Regions from separate parts of the Streptococcus sp. SR4 genome, predicted to be linked through region 2. Evidence: predicted binding sites of a transcription regulator. Region 2 holds the regulator's gene; the other holds the start of a gene.

Region 1 (7,445 bases), on a different contig from region 2:
TTGACTTATCAATTTGATTAACATATACTGTTATTAACAGGTATATACTAACATTAATCTTATGATTGTTAAGATTAATATAAAAAATGTTTTAGCTAAAATGTAACTCTTTAGATGGTTTGATTTTCCAAACAATCTAACTTTCCTCTATTTAGAAAGGGGGAGACATTATGCTTTGGGCTATTATTGTCGGAGGCTTTATAGGTTTTATTGCTGGTGGAATCACTAAAAAGGGAGGTTCCATGGGAATAATTGCCAATATCTTTGCAGGTTTAATTGGTTCATCTGTTGGACAGTCACTCTTCGGTTCTTGGGGACCTAGACTAGCTGGAATGGCCTTAATTCCATCAATTTTAGGGGCAGTTATTGTTGTTGCAGTAGTATCATTTTTCTTAGGAAAAAAAGAATAATTTTCAATATTTCGATAGGAAGACTCCAATCAACTAGCAAACTTAGTGCTGATAAATTTAAAAAGTGGTAAACATGGACTAGCTAATGGTTTATCAGCAAATAAAGATAACGTTAGTGAGGGTGTTCAAGCTGTTTATGACTCGACTTCAACACAAAAGCTATAATTTAACTTATCTTGTTATACTTAAAAATTTGAATGTATTATTGAAGAGCGTTCATATTTAACAATCTTTATGTCCAAAGGAGGATAAAATTATGTCAGTAGAAGAAAAACTCAACCAAGCTAAAGGCGCATTTAAAGAAGGTGTCGGAAAATTAACTGGTGATAAAAAAACAGAAAAAGAGGGTGCTGCTGAAAAAGCAGTCTCAAAAGTGAAAGAAGTTGCCGAAGATGCCAAAGATGCTGTTGAAGGCGCTATCGAAGGTGTGAAAAATATGATTAAAAAGGACGATAAATAATTAAATAGCCAATTGATTTTTCACATAAAAGCTACAAAAGCTACTCTACAAAAAAATAGAGTTGTCATATTCTACTCCTAATTACTCACTTATAAGATTACTTTCAAAATAACTACAAATCGATATTCTTATAATATTATTCAGTTGAAAAATCAACTTTCTTTAGATTAATTCAAATTCCTTTTTAACTCCATATACATATTCTTTCTAATAGTAAAAGCACTCTAATTTCTATAGTTTTATACAAGCTATAGACGCTAGAGTGTTTTTTATAACATTTTGAAGAATTATTTAATGATTAGGGGAGATTTGTATTTATCTAGTGTCTATAAAAATCAGCAAAGTATAAGTGCTGACGTCATCCCGAATAGGGAATGGCAAACGTTTGCATTACTTGTGAATATTTTCACTACCAAAACATCACATTTTCAGTGAATTACTTGATTTTCATAAGTATTAGTTTTATAATCAAAGTATAGAAAACGCTTTCAAAAACATCTCCGAGTTTTTGTCCTACTTGAAGTGGTTCGGCTAACAGCCGACTTCCATTCTAGAAAGGAGTATTGTTTTGAGTCAATGTGATATTCTCATTATAGGGGCAGGTCCTGGCGGTTATGTTGCTGCTGAAGAAGCTGCCCGTTTAGGTAAAAAGGTAACTGTCATTGAGAAAAACTCCATAGGTGGCACTTGTTTGAACGTTGGCTGTATCCCATCCAAAGCCTATCTTGAACATGCTCATTGGCTATTAGCTGCTAAAGAAGCCTCTCAGTATGGAGTAACAATTTTAAATGATAATCTTGATTTTCAAAAACTTGTTGCTCGCAAAGATCAAGTCGTAGCAACACTGCAGTCTGGTATTCAATCAAGTTTTAAACAATTAGGTATCACCTATATTGCAGGTGAGGCATCTTATATTTCTGATAAAACCTTCCAAGTTAATGGTGAAAGAGTCTCAGGTAAGTCTGTTATTTTGGCGACGGGGAGTCATCCATTTATTCCTCCTATTCCTGGTATTAACGATGTTGACTATTTGACAACAGATAGCTTTTTCAACTTAAAGGAACTTCCTCAACGTTTGGTTATCATTGGTGGGGGTATTATTTCCGTTGAGTTAGCTTTTGCTATGGCTCCACTAGGTGTGGATGTGACAGTAATAGAGGTTGCACCAACAATTTTGGCAACTGAAGATGACGAAGCACGTTCCATTATTAGAGAAAAGATGGAGCAACTTGGAATTACTATACTGGAAGGAGTTAGCATAGATAGAGTTGAAGAAAATGCTGTAATTCTAGCAAATGGCAAGTCCTACTCTTATGATAACTTACTTGTAGCAACAGGACGTAAGCCAAATATTGAGTTAGCCCAAATGATGGGCTTGGAGCTGACTGAAAAAGGTTTTATAAAGGTAGATAGTTATTACGAGTCATCTCAATCAGGTGTTTATGCGATTGGGGATTTGATTCCTGGATATATGTTAGCTCATGTTGCTAGTAGCGAGGGAATCAAAGCTGTTCGAGCCATTTGTCGTCAGGCTGAGGAACCGGTGGATAATTCAAGTGTTCCACGGTCGCTCTTTACAACGCCAGAGATTGCTTCTTTTGGCTTGTCAGAAGAGGAGGCGGTACAACAAGGATATGATGTATCAGTTGGTCAACTTCCTTATGTTTATAATGGTCGAGCAATTGCGTCTAATTCAGCAAAAGGTTTTGTTAAAATTGTCTCTGAAAAACGCTATCACCTACTATTAGGTGCCGTTATCGTTGGCCCACATGCAACTGATATTTTACAATCCTTGATTGTCTTGAAAGATGCTGAAGGAACACTTGATCAGCTTGATAAGACTATTTTTGCACATCCAACAATTTCTGAGTTGGTTCAGGAAGTTGCAAGACTGATTTTAAGGTCCTAAGCTCGATAGATAGGTTTAGTGTAGTCATTTTCATTTTTTCAAATTTATATATATGTCAATAATATTTGTTTTTTTATAAAGTTCTCTATAGAAGGAGGAAACAATATGACACATTATCAAGAATTGCCACAAGCCCTAATGAAAGAAAAACATCAGGGACAAACCTTAACCAAGGAAGAAGTTAAGGTTCAAACTGCCCATGATCTTGGTGTGGAAAATGTTTCAAAAGAAGAGGCTAAATCCATGTATAAGACTATGTGGGATATTCGAAATTTTGAAGAAAATGCACGACATTTCTTTTCAATCGGTCAAATTCCAGGATTTGTTCACCTTTACTCAGGTGAGGAAGCTATTGCGACTGGGGTATGTGCTAACCTGACTGATAAAGACTACATTACTAGCACACACCGAGGTCATGGACACTGTGTGGCTAAAGGCGGAGACCTTAAAAAAATGATGGCTGAAATCTTTGGTAAGTCTACAGGGCTTGGTAAAGGTAAGGGTGGCTCTATGCATATCGCTGACTTGGATAAAGGAATCCTTGGTGCTAACGGTATGGTAGGTGGAGGCTTTGGTCTTGCGACTGGTGCTGCTATGCGTAACAAATATCTAAAGACTGATGATGTTGCTGTATGTTTCTTTGGTGACGGTGCTGCCAACGAAGGTAATTTTCATGAGTGCTTAAACATGGCCTCTATTTGGAATCTACCTGTGGTATTTGTAAATGAAAATAACCTTTTTGCAGAATCAACACCACAATGGTACTCATCAGGTTCACCAACAATTGCTGAACGTGCACAAGCTTACAATATGCCTGGAGTTCGCGTTAATGGTAAGGACTTATTTGCTGTTTATCAAGTGGCTAAAGAGGCCATTGAACGTGCGCGTCGTGGAGATGGTCCAACGTTAATTGAAGCTATTACTTATCGTAACCATGGCCATTTCGAAGGAGATGAGCAAAAATACAAAGCACCAGATGGAATCGAAAAAGAATGGGCAGATGTGGATGCCTTGGAAGTATTTCGTGACCTTGTAACTGAAAAGGGTATCCTTAGCCAAGATGAATTGGATGAGATTGTTGCCCAATCACAAAAAGATGTTGAAGATGCAATCCACTTTGCTCAAGAGAGCCCAATTCCAAAAGAAGAAGCTCTCTACGAAGACGTATTTGCAGACTGATTGAGGAGGATTCATAATGACTAGAGAAACATTATTTATGAAAGCCATCAATGAAGGGCTCGATCAAGCCATGGAAAGAGACGAGCGAGTTGTTCTTCTAGGAGAGGATATCGCAGGTGGTGTTAATGTTGAACACTTAGAAAATAATAACGAGGATGCCTGGGGCGGTGTCATGGGTATCACACGAGGATTGATGCCGAAATATGGCAGGGAACGTGTTATTGATACTCCGATTTCTGAGCACGGCTATTTATCAGCTTCGGTGGGGATGGCGCTTACGGGACTAAGACCTGTACCAGAGTTGATGTTTAATGATTTTATTGGATTCTGTTTTGATGCCCTATTAGGACAGGCATCTAAGATGCGTTACATGTTTGGAGGAAAAGCTAAAGTTCCGATGGTTGTGCGTACTATGCACGGTGCGGGTGCTTCAGCTGCGGCTCAACACTCCGGCTCATATTACGGTCTCTTTGGATCTATTCCAGGTATTAAGGTAGTTGTTCCTGCTACACCATATGATGCTAAGGGTTTACTATTGGCGTCAATTGAAGATGATAATGTTGTTATTTTTTCTGAGGACAAAACCCTCTATGGCTTAAAAGGGGAAGTGCCAGAAGAATACTATACTGTACCAATTGGAAAGGCTGCCGTTCGTAGAGAAGGTAAGGATTTAACAATTGTGACAATTGGTAAGATGTTGTATGTAGCTTATGAGGTTGCAGATCGTTTAGCAAAAGACAACATTTCTGTAGAAGTGATTGATCTTCGTACAGTTGCTCCATGGGATGAAGAAACTGTGTTAAATTCCGTGAAGAAAACGGGTCGTTTGATTATTGTGGATGAGGCAAACCCACATAACAATACTGCAACTGATATTGCATCTGTAGTTTCAGATAAAGCTTTTGATTATCTTGATGGACCAGTGAAATGTGTTTGTGCACCAAATACTCCTGTTCCATTTGCGACAAACTTAGAACAAGCCTATATCCCGGATGCGGATAAGGTCTTGAAAGTAGCTGATGAATTGATTCAGGACTTGAAAGGATAGGAGGGCGCATATGGCAACAGAAATTTTAATGCCCAAGCTCGGACTAACCATGACTGAAGGACTCATTCAAAAGTGGTTGGTCCAAGTTGGTGATACAGTAACAAGTGGTCAGCCTTTATTGGAAATTAGTTCTGAAAAATTGACTAGTGAAGTCGAATCCCCTGCTTCTGGGGTTGTTCTAGACATTGTGCATGGTGAAGGTGCTACAGTTAAATGTAAAGAAGTTGTTGGATGGGTTGGCCAGGAAGGAGAAAATGTAGGAACCCAAGAAGCTCCTGCACAAGAGGAAGCTCCAACTGAAGTCGCTAAAGATCCAACACCGTCTAGTCCTAAATCTACTACAGCACCTATAGCTCGTACTAGTGGGGAACGAATTTTCATTACACCGGTGGCTCGTAAGATGGCTACTGAGAAAGGCTATGATATCTCCCTTATTAAAGGAACAGGTGGAAATGGTCGTATTACAAGACGTGATGTAGAATCTTACCAACCAAGTCTTGTTGCTGATAAGGTCGTTGAACCTCTAACACAAGCTATGGCCACAGGACAATACGGTGAGGGGCTCGAGGGCATGCGTAAGATTATTGCCGAACGTATGATGAACAGTCTTCATTCTTCTGCTCAAGTGACACTCCATCGTAAGGCTGATTTAACTGAGCTTTTGAAATTCCGTAAAGAACTTAAGGCCAAGGTACATACTCCACTTGAAAATGGTGAACTAGGTATCACAACTCTATTAACTAAAGCAGTAACCAAAGCTTTGAGAGATTTTCCAGCTTTGAATGCTTGGTATGGTGGCGGAATTCATAAGATTCACGAACGCATTCATATTGGTATGGCAACAGCTTTGGATGATGGTCTGGTTGTTCCAGTTATTCGAGATGCAGACCGTATGACCTTAGCAGATCTTGGTCAAAGTATTAAGACTTTGGCTAATCAAGCTCGAAAAGGTACACTTGCATCTGACCTATATAGTGGTTCTACTTTCTCAATTACGAACCTAGGGGGGCCAGGTGTAGAATACTTCACACCAATCCTTAATTCCCCAGAGGTGGCAATCCTTGGTGTAGGAGCAACTCAACAAGCTTTAGCATTTAATGAGGAGGGAGAGGTTGTTCAAAAAGACTATCTTCCATTGAGTCTGAGCTTCGACCATCAAGTCATCGATGGCCTTCCAGCTGCTGAATTTTTAGCAAGAGTTGTTTCTTATCTTGAAGATCCTTATCTCCTTATCTTCTAACAGAAGTATCCATTTGTAAGATGCAATTGTGGACGAATAGGACTTACTAGAGGTATAAAAGTAAAGTAATTGTTGATCTTCCGCAACCTAGTATGAAGAGAAGACTAAATTAGTCTTCTCTTTGTGTTTTGCTAGGGTTGAGACATTAGATTTGATTAAGGAGTTTTTTATTAAATTTCCTAATCACTCTTAGTGACAACATACACAACCCATTTGTAATTTTGCTTTTCTTCAATCTTTGAAAAGCCAATGCTTGTTAACAACTGCCTCAATTCATGGCTTGTCCCATAATCTGTCATATGATATTTTATTTTTTCTTTTTCGGAAGCAATAATCAAAGTGGAAGGGTTGGACATGACTCTATAGATTTCCTGAAAACTCTGTTTTAAATCCTCCCAGAAAATATGTGTCTGGATGGCAAATACCAAATCAAAATCAAAATCATTATTTTGGTAGGGAAGGTTTGCTACATTGCCAATCCGCAGCTTAACACTTCCGTTTTCTATAGCATCTGAGTGAACTCGTCTAGCAGTTTGATAAGACTCCTTAGAAATATCAATACCATGAATGTCAAGATTTTTATCTAACTCAAGAAGGTTTTTAATAGTGCTGCCACCGCCATAGCCGATTTCTAAAATCCGACTATTGTTGGGGATAGTGGTTTGTTTGATTGCCCAAAGGCTGAGTTCCTTGAAATAGGACGACCAGATGTTGGTAATCAATCGACCGACAAGACCACTCGGTTTTCTAGATTGCTTTATAAGATATTGAATGAGCATGGTCCCTCCCATTTTTGAAAATAAAGTTTGAAATATAGATTATTAAAATTCAAACTTCATTATAGAGAAAGCTAGTAAGAATAGCAAGGAAAAATGAAATATATGAATAAATATTTCAAACTTATGCTACAATTGGTAATAACAGAGGTGTTCACATGAATCAATATCAAAAGACGACTGAGAAAAAGAAGCAAGCGATTGTTCAAGCAGCTTTGCGTTTGTTTAAAGACAAAGGTTTTAAGGAAACTAGTATAAAATCTATTGCAGAGGCAGCAGAAGTATCTCCTGTTTCTATCTACAATTATTTCGGGAGTAAAGATAATTTGGTAGCTCTCTGTGTTAATGACTTGTTTGAAGAAATCACACAGCAAGCTGAGGATATTTTAAAGAGCAATCTAGATTTTAAAACAAAATTAAACC
Region 2 (7,445 bases):
ATCCGGTAGAATTCATTTTGTCACACATGTCGGATATGAGTTTACCGACTCCACCTTATTTACTTGATCGCAAAGTCATTGAGGAAAGCTCAGAGACATATTCAGACACTAAAAAAATTGCTGTACATCTTCACACCTACTATGTCGACTTACTCGAAGACTTTTTGAAGCAATTTGAGAATTTTCACTTTACTTATGACCTCTTCTTAACAACGGATTCTGAAGAGAAGAAGGAAGAGATTCAGTCTATCCTTGATAAGAATGGAAAAGTAGCTCGAATCTTTATTACTGGGAATCGTGGACGTGATGTTATTCCAATGCTTAAGTTGAAAGATGAACTTTCTGCTTATGATTATATTGGACATTTCCATACGAAAAAATCACCAGAATACCCTTATTGGGTTGGAGATTCATGGCGAAATGAACTTTTCTCAATGTTAATTCAACCTGCTGATAATATTATTGCAAATCTAGAACGTGATGATAGGTTAGGGCTTGTAATTGCTGATATTCCAACTTTCTTCCGTTATACTAAAATTGTGGATCCTTGGAATGAGAATCGTTTTGCCGAAGGAATGAATGATTTATGGGAGCGTATGAATCTTGGTCGAGAAATTGACTTTGATAAGATGAATACTTTTATCATGAGTTATGGAACATTTATTTGGTTTAAATATGATGCTTTGAAACCGTTGTTTGACCTTGATTTGCAAGATGAAGAAATCCCAGCAGAACCAATTCCTCAACATACCATTTTGCATTCAATTGAGCGTATTCTAGTTTACCTCGCATGGGCAAGACGTTATGATTATGCGATTGCAAAAAACGATATCTATATTACGCCTTTTGTAGATAATGTTGTGTTAAATATCCGACCTGATACTTTACCAAATACCTATATTAATTTTGATAATATCGGTGGTATAAAAGGTGCTCTCAAATATATTATTGTAGGTCCAGGAACTGCTGTGAAGTATATTTTGAGAAGAATAAAACGTAGATTTACATCCAAGAGTAGTAAAAATACTATGAAATAGTAATTATCCCCCTCCCACTTACGAATAGGTAAGTAGGAGGTTTTTTCTTATGTATAGTATTGTATCTGAGGAGTCGGGGCTTTTGCCTCGTGAGCGACTCTTACAGAAGGGAGCAGAGGTTTTGTCGGACCAGGAGTTGTTGGCGATAGTGCTGCGGACAGGGACTAGGTCTGAGTCGGTCCTATCTATGGCCAATCGTATTTTGAAAGGGATGACGAGTTTGGCGGATTTGTCTCGTTTGTCCTTGAATGAGCTTCAGGAGATTCCTGGTATTGGGCGTGTGAAGTCTATTGAGCTCAAGGCTATGGTGGAGTTGGCTAAGCGGATTGAGAAGGCTGAGTTGGCTCGGTCTGAGCAGATTATGTCTAGCCAGCAGGTGGCGCGTCGTATGATGTTGGATATTGGCGACAAGCCTCAGGAGCATCTGGTGGCTATCTATTTGGATACGCAGAACCGTATTATTCAGCAAAAGACGGTCTTTATTGGTGGGGTCCGTCGTTCGATTGCTGAGCCACGTGAGATTTTACATTATGCCTGTCATCTGATGGCAACGTCTTTGATTGTGGTTCACAATCATCCTTCGGGGGAAGCCTATCCTAGTCGTAATGATATTGATTTTACTCAAAAGATTAAGCGGTCCTGTGATGACTTAGGGATTTGTCTGCTTGATCATCTGATTGTTGGAAAATCAACCTATTATTCCTTTCGTGAGGAGAGGGAGGATTTTGAGCTTTAGATTGAGCCGATGGGATAAAGACAAGAAAAAGCAACTGAGTGCAGTCTCAGTTGCTTTTAAAGTTCGTTAACGACGTATTCAAAGAGTTTGAGGTCTTCTTCACGTTTGTCTAGGAGAAGCTCTGGGTGCCACTGTACACCAAGAAAGCGAAGGTCTGGACTATTTGACTCAACAGCTTCGACTGTGTTGTCCTCAGGATCACGCGCAATGACACGAAGGTCAGAGGCCAAGTGTTTGATACTTTGATGGTGGAAGGAGTTGATAGACGTTTCGCGTCCGTAGATTTCTGCCAACTTGCTGTTCTCATCAACAATCATCTCATGGTAGAGGTAATCAGAAGGCTTGTCCTGCCAGTGATTCTCAATATCTTGATGGAGGCTACCACCAAGTGCGACGTTCATGAGTTGGGTTCCACGACAGATTGAAAAGATGGGTTTCTTTTGCTTAGTAGCTTCCTCGATGAGTGCCATTTCAAAGATATCCCGTTCGAGGAAGAAGTCATCTTCACTGGCATGGTTCTCTTCGTTGTAGAATTTAGGGTCAACGTTTTGTCCACCGATCAGGATGAGTTTGTCAATCATGGAGATGTAGGTCTTGGCTTCCGAAGGATCGGATACTGGTAGTAGGATTGCTAGGCCACCGGCTCTTTGAACTCCTTCTACAAAGCCAGATGGGGCATAGGACCAGTTGATGTCTTCATGGGCTGGATTAGGCCTTACATTGGCAGTGATTCCGATAATTGGTTTAGTCATTGTTTCTCCTTGATTTTTCTTCTTCTTTCATGAAATAGAGTAGGGTTTGTAGTTCGCTAGTCAAGTCTACATATTGGACCACCACATGGCGTGGAAGATTGAGGTTGACCGGAGAGAAGCAGAGAATGCCTTCAATTCCAGCCTCAACCAAAAGATCAGCCACCTCCTGGGCCTTAACTGATGGCACTGTAAGGATGGCTGTTTTGATATCTTCTTGGGCAATCTTGTCCTTAATCTGGGAAATCCCATAGATAGGAATCTTGTCTTCGGTTTGAGTTCCAACCAGTTCGTTATCGTCTGTATCAAAAGCCATGACTAGCTGCATGCGGTTACGCTCTTGAAAACGGTAGTGGAGGAGGGCACGCCCGACATTACCAACACCTACGAGGAGTACCTTTGTTGTCGCATTGTCATTAAGGAGTTCAGCGAAAAATGTCATTAGCTTGTTCACGTCATAACCAAAACCACGACGACCTAGTTCGCCAAAGTAGGAGAAGTCCCGACGAACAGTAGCAGGGTCAATCCCAATCGCTTCAGCAATTTGTTTAGAGCTTGCTTTGTCGATATTTTCACGATGGAATCGTTTGAAAATACGATAGTAGAGAGAGAGACGTTTGGCAGTGGCGTTTGGGATGTTTTTCTCAAATGTCATTGATCGCTTTCCTTTCTTTAATTAGTATGATTCTCTTATATTTTAAGAAAAGTTTGTGAAGATTGCAACAAAATAGTGTAGATGAGGCGATATAAAAAACCTATCACATGGATAGGCTATTTCTATGTAGTAAGAAAAAATTTAGACTTCTTCTTGCTCGAAAACGTTACGATCAACCAAACTCTGCATCAAGAAATAGAATTTCTCTTGCAAGATGTGATGATCTTCATTTTTAAAGATATTAACGTTACGAAGGCCAGATTTGTCTGTAATCGACAATTTGAAACCAGTCAAGTCTTTGTTAATAGTGATTTTGAGTGGGAAACCTTCGCCTGAGTTAGGCACTTTTTCGAGAAGGCGGTGCAACTCGTAGTTTCCGATTTTATTTTGCACAAAAGTCGTATCACGTAGGGTGAATTTTTTGACATTAGGACTGATGGTGTAACGGTATTTACAGTCAGTCAAATGAATGCTTTTTTCAAATGCCATGTTAGTCTCCTATGATTTGATTAAGTTTTTCTGCTAGGGCCTGGAGTTCTTCAGCGGTATTTTCCTCTGATAAACTAATGCGAATGGCTGTTTTTAGCTTGTCAGAATCCTTGCCATAGAGGGCCTGGATGACGTGGCTAGGGTCAACAGTTCCAGCAGTACAAGCAGAACCCGTTGAGACAGCAAAGCCTGCTAGGTCTAACAAGGTTAAGAGAGGCCCATTTTCCTTACCAGGAAAACTGATGTTGATGACGTGAGGTAGGCTAGGTCTTCCACCATTGATTTCATAAGGAATGGTAAGGGAATCTAGAAAGGCCTGACGAATCGTTTCAACATGCTGGTAATTGTCTTGGTAATTCTCGCTAGCTTGTTTGTAAGCTGCGGTCATACCGGCAATACCGACCAGATTTTCAGTACTGGCACGGCGTTTTTCTTCTTGCTCACCACCGTGGAGTAGGTTGTCAAAATGCAAATCGTTATGATAGAGCAAGCCGACACCTTTAGGTCCGTGGAATTTATGGGCACTAATAGAGAGAAAATCGGCTCCAAGTTCCTCTGGGTGAATAGGAAGCTTTCCTGCTACCTGAACGGCATCGACGTGGAAGGCAGCTTGGTGATTGGCAAGCAAGTCTCCAATTTCCTTAATAGGAAGTAATTGGCCAGTCTCATTATTGGCATACATAACAGAAACCAGAATGGTATCGTCACGTAAGGCATCAGCGATTTGTTGGGCAGTAATGACTTGATTTTCTGGTTGAATATAGGTTACTTCAAAACCAAAACGCTCTTCCAAGTAGGCCATGGTGTGAAGGACAGAGTGGTGTTCAATAGCAGTTGTAATCAGGTGCTTACCTTTATATTGATTGGCTAGGGCGTAACCTTTGATAGCTGTATTGTTTCCTTCAGTCCCACCAGAAGTGAAAATAAGCTTACGAGCAGGGACTTCAAAGTGTTTGGCCATTTCTTCACGGGCTTCACGAAGTTCCTTAGAAGCCTGTCGACCGTAAGCATGGAGGCTGGATGGATTTCCAAAGGTTTCAGTCATGACATGTGTCATAGCTGAAATAGCAGCAGTATTTAAAGGAGTTGTTGCTGCATTGTCCAAATAAACCATAGCTTAGTCCTCGTGTGCTGTATATGCAAAGAGTGGACTAAGTGGTTGACGTTCGAAAATACGAGTAGTAGCGTTAGCGATTAGCTTACTTGCTGAAATGTATTTAACGTTTGTAGGAACTTTTTCTTTAGTTGCAACTGAATCTGTCACCAAGATTTCTTTAATTGGAGCAGCGTTGAGGACTTCAGCAGCACCTCCTGCAAAGAGACCGTGACTAGCTACTGCATAGATGTCTTTAACGCCACCACGTTCAAGGATTTTAGCAGCTTCAGCAAACGTTTTACCAGTGTTAAGGATATCATCAACCAAGATTGCTGTTTTTCCTTCAACCTCACCGATGATGTAGCCTTCTTCACGTTCTGAATCATCTTGAGCGTAGTCAATGATAGCGATTGGTGCATCAAGGTAGTCCGCCAAGCTACGAGCACGTTTAACACCTGAGTTTTTAGGGCTAACAACGACAACATCACTTCCTGTAAATCCTTTTTTGTTGTAGTATTCAGCAAACAAAGGCATTGTGAAGAGGTTATCTACTGGGATATCGAAGAATCCTTGAACTTGGACAGCGTGAAGGTCAAGCGTCAAGACACGATTGACACCAGCTTTAACTAGCATATTGGCTATCAATTTAGCAGTGATTGGTTCACGTGACGCAGCGATACGGTCTTGACGTGCATAACCAAAGTAAGGCATAACAACGTTGACAGAGTTAGCACTGGCACGTTTGCAGGCATCAATCATGATGAGCAATTCCCAAAGGTGGTCGTTAACAGGGTTGCTAGTAGATTGGATGATATAGATATCGTCCCCACGAACAGACTCTTCAATGTTGATCATGATTTCACCGTCAGAAAATTGACGTGAAGATACTTTACCAAGTGGCAATCCAGTAGCCTCAGCAATTTTTTCAGCAATTTCTGGGTTTGAGCTGAGCGAGAACAATTTCAATTGTGGGTTTGCTTTTTGATGTACCATGACGATGGTGACTCCTTTAAAAAAATAAGATGCTAAGCCCAGTTAGGGCTATTGTAATAAAACTACAGATAGTTCTATTTTAGCAAAAAGAAGTAGAAATTTCAGCCATCAAAGTATGATATTAGTGAAAAATACCGAACCTTTGTTAGATAAAACGCCTTTGTATGCGTTTTTAGAGAAATCTATTACCCTCTGAAGTTCTAAATACTTGTGGTATTTGAAGCTACATGTGTTTAAAATAAAAAAAACAAGGAGCCAACTCCTTGTCTAAATTTTAGTCTTTGTCTCGTTTGAGGGTAGCTACAAAGCGTGCAACCTTACTCTTGGCATACTTAAAGTCAATATTATTTTCTTTAAGAAAGGCATCAAAGTCGTCTTTACCTTTCTCAGCATCCGAAACTTCTAGTTCAAGCTCGTAGTCTTTCTTGTCAGCATAGACATTGACATCAAGAGCCATGAGGCCGATGTTGGTCTGGTATTCGCGACGAGTTGTGGTCAAATGTCCGAGGATGGTTAGGTCCTCTAGTTTAACCCCACGTTCTAAAAGAATGGATTTAATTTGACAATCAGGAAAGTCCAGCGACTTAGTCAAAGCCTTAGCATCCGCACAATCCATGGTAAGGTTGTACTCCATGTTCCCGACTTTTTCAGGGATTTTCAAGGTCAGCTCACCATGAGTGGGAAGTGTCCTAATACGCAAAGACAACTTTTTATTTCTCATGTCACTCTGAGGAGTGTCGATGTAGTAGTTTGTTTGCGTAACAGGTGTCACATGGGAGAAAAGCATCGCTAAACGATTGTATTCGTCTTTGGTGAGTAGAGTCTTGTACTCTATCTCTAAATGGTTCATGTGTGTCCTCCCTTGTGCTTTCAAATGTGGTATAATATAACAGATTGTATTTATTTTATAAAAAACTAAAGCTTTTGACAAGGAGGAGTCCTATCTTGACCATGGATTGGGAAGAATTTCTAGACCCCTATATTCAGGCCGTAGGTGAGCTCAAAATCAAGCTCCGAGGCATTCGTAAACAATTTCGTAAGCAAAATCGTCACTCGCCCATTGAGTTTGTGACGGGACGTGTGAAGTCAGTAGCTTCCATTGAGGAGAAAATCGCCCTTCGTGGCCTTTCGATTGAAAATTTGGCTCAAGATATGCAGGATATCGCTGGTCTCCGAGTCATGGTCCAATTTGTCGATGATGTGGATGAAGTTTTGGCTTTGCTTCGTCATCGTAGTGATATGACTATTGTTTCAGAGCGTGACTACATCAGAAACCGTAAAAATTCGGGTTATCGCTCTTATCATGTTATTATCTCTTATCCCGTTGATACCATAGATGGTCGTAAGGAAATTCTTGCAGAGATTCAGATTAGGACTTTGGCCATGAACTTTTGGGCCACCATTGAACATTCCCTTAATTACAAGTATCAGGGGAATTTTCCTGAGGAGATTAAACTTCGCTTGGAAACTACGGCCCGCATGGCTTATGAACTTGATGAAGAAATGCGTAAGATACGTGATGATATTAGAGATGCCCAGTTGCTCTTTGATCCAATTAACAGAACTTTGAAGGATAGTGTAGGAAATAGTGATGACACAGATGAAGACCTCTTCGGATGAGATGAAGGTAGCTATTATTGCCAATGGCAAACCCCAAAGTAGGCGTGTGGCCTCAAAACTTTTTAATGCC

Evidence for each region. The regulator Rex, encoded in region 2, represses fermentation and respiration genes when NADH is low (regulators of the CRP and FNR family bind a similar motif). The targets are predictions, from matches to a motif close to TTGTGAANTANTTCACAA.
Region 1: the regulator Rex is predicted to act here: its motif matches at 1,265-1,282, upstream of lpdA (dihydrolipoyl dehydrogenase).

The regions. Positions count from the first base shown of each region.
Region 1 covers NZ_AZYW01000047.1:92,773-100,217, forward strand. Annotated here, with positions in the region: gene HMPREF1519_RS05935 (GlsB/YeaQ/YmgE family stress response membrane protein) at 171-410, shown strand; gene HMPREF1519_RS05940 (CsbD family protein) at 667-870, shown strand; gene lpdA (dihydrolipoyl dehydrogenase) at 1,439-2,779, shown strand; gene HMPREF1519_RS05950 (thiamine pyrophosphate-dependent dehydrogenase E1 component subunit alpha) at 2,885-3,958, shown strand; gene HMPREF1519_RS05955 (alpha-ketoacid dehydrogenase subunit beta) at 3,975-5,006, shown strand; gene HMPREF1519_RS05960 (dihydrolipoamide acetyltransferase family protein) at 5,017-6,246, shown strand; gene HMPREF1519_RS05965 (class I SAM-dependent methyltransferase) at 6,426-7,025, opposite strand; gene HMPREF1519_RS05970 (TetR/AcrR family transcriptional regulator) at 7,181-7,445, shown strand, end outside.
Region 2 covers NZ_AZYW01000068.1:54,823-62,267, reverse strand. Annotated here, with positions in the region: gene HMPREF1519_RS08010 (rhamnan synthesis F family protein) at 1-1,037, shown strand, start outside; gene radC (RadC family protein) at 1,087-1,773, shown strand; gene HMPREF1519_RS08000 (gamma-glutamyl-gamma-aminobutyrate hydrolase family protein) at 1,830-2,525, opposite strand; gene HMPREF1519_RS07995 (redox-sensing transcriptional repressor Rex) at 2,518-3,177, opposite strand; gene HMPREF1519_RS07990 (DUF1831 domain-containing protein) at 3,319-3,666, opposite strand; gene HMPREF1519_RS07985 (cysteine desulfurase family protein) at 3,668-4,780, opposite strand; gene HMPREF1519_RS07980 (ribose-phosphate diphosphokinase) at 4,784-5,755, opposite strand; gene HMPREF1519_RS07975 (CYTH domain-containing protein) at 6,030-6,605, opposite strand; gene HMPREF1519_RS07970 (GTP pyrophosphokinase) at 6,701-7,375, shown strand; gene HMPREF1519_RS07965 (NAD kinase) at 7,347-7,445, shown strand, end outside.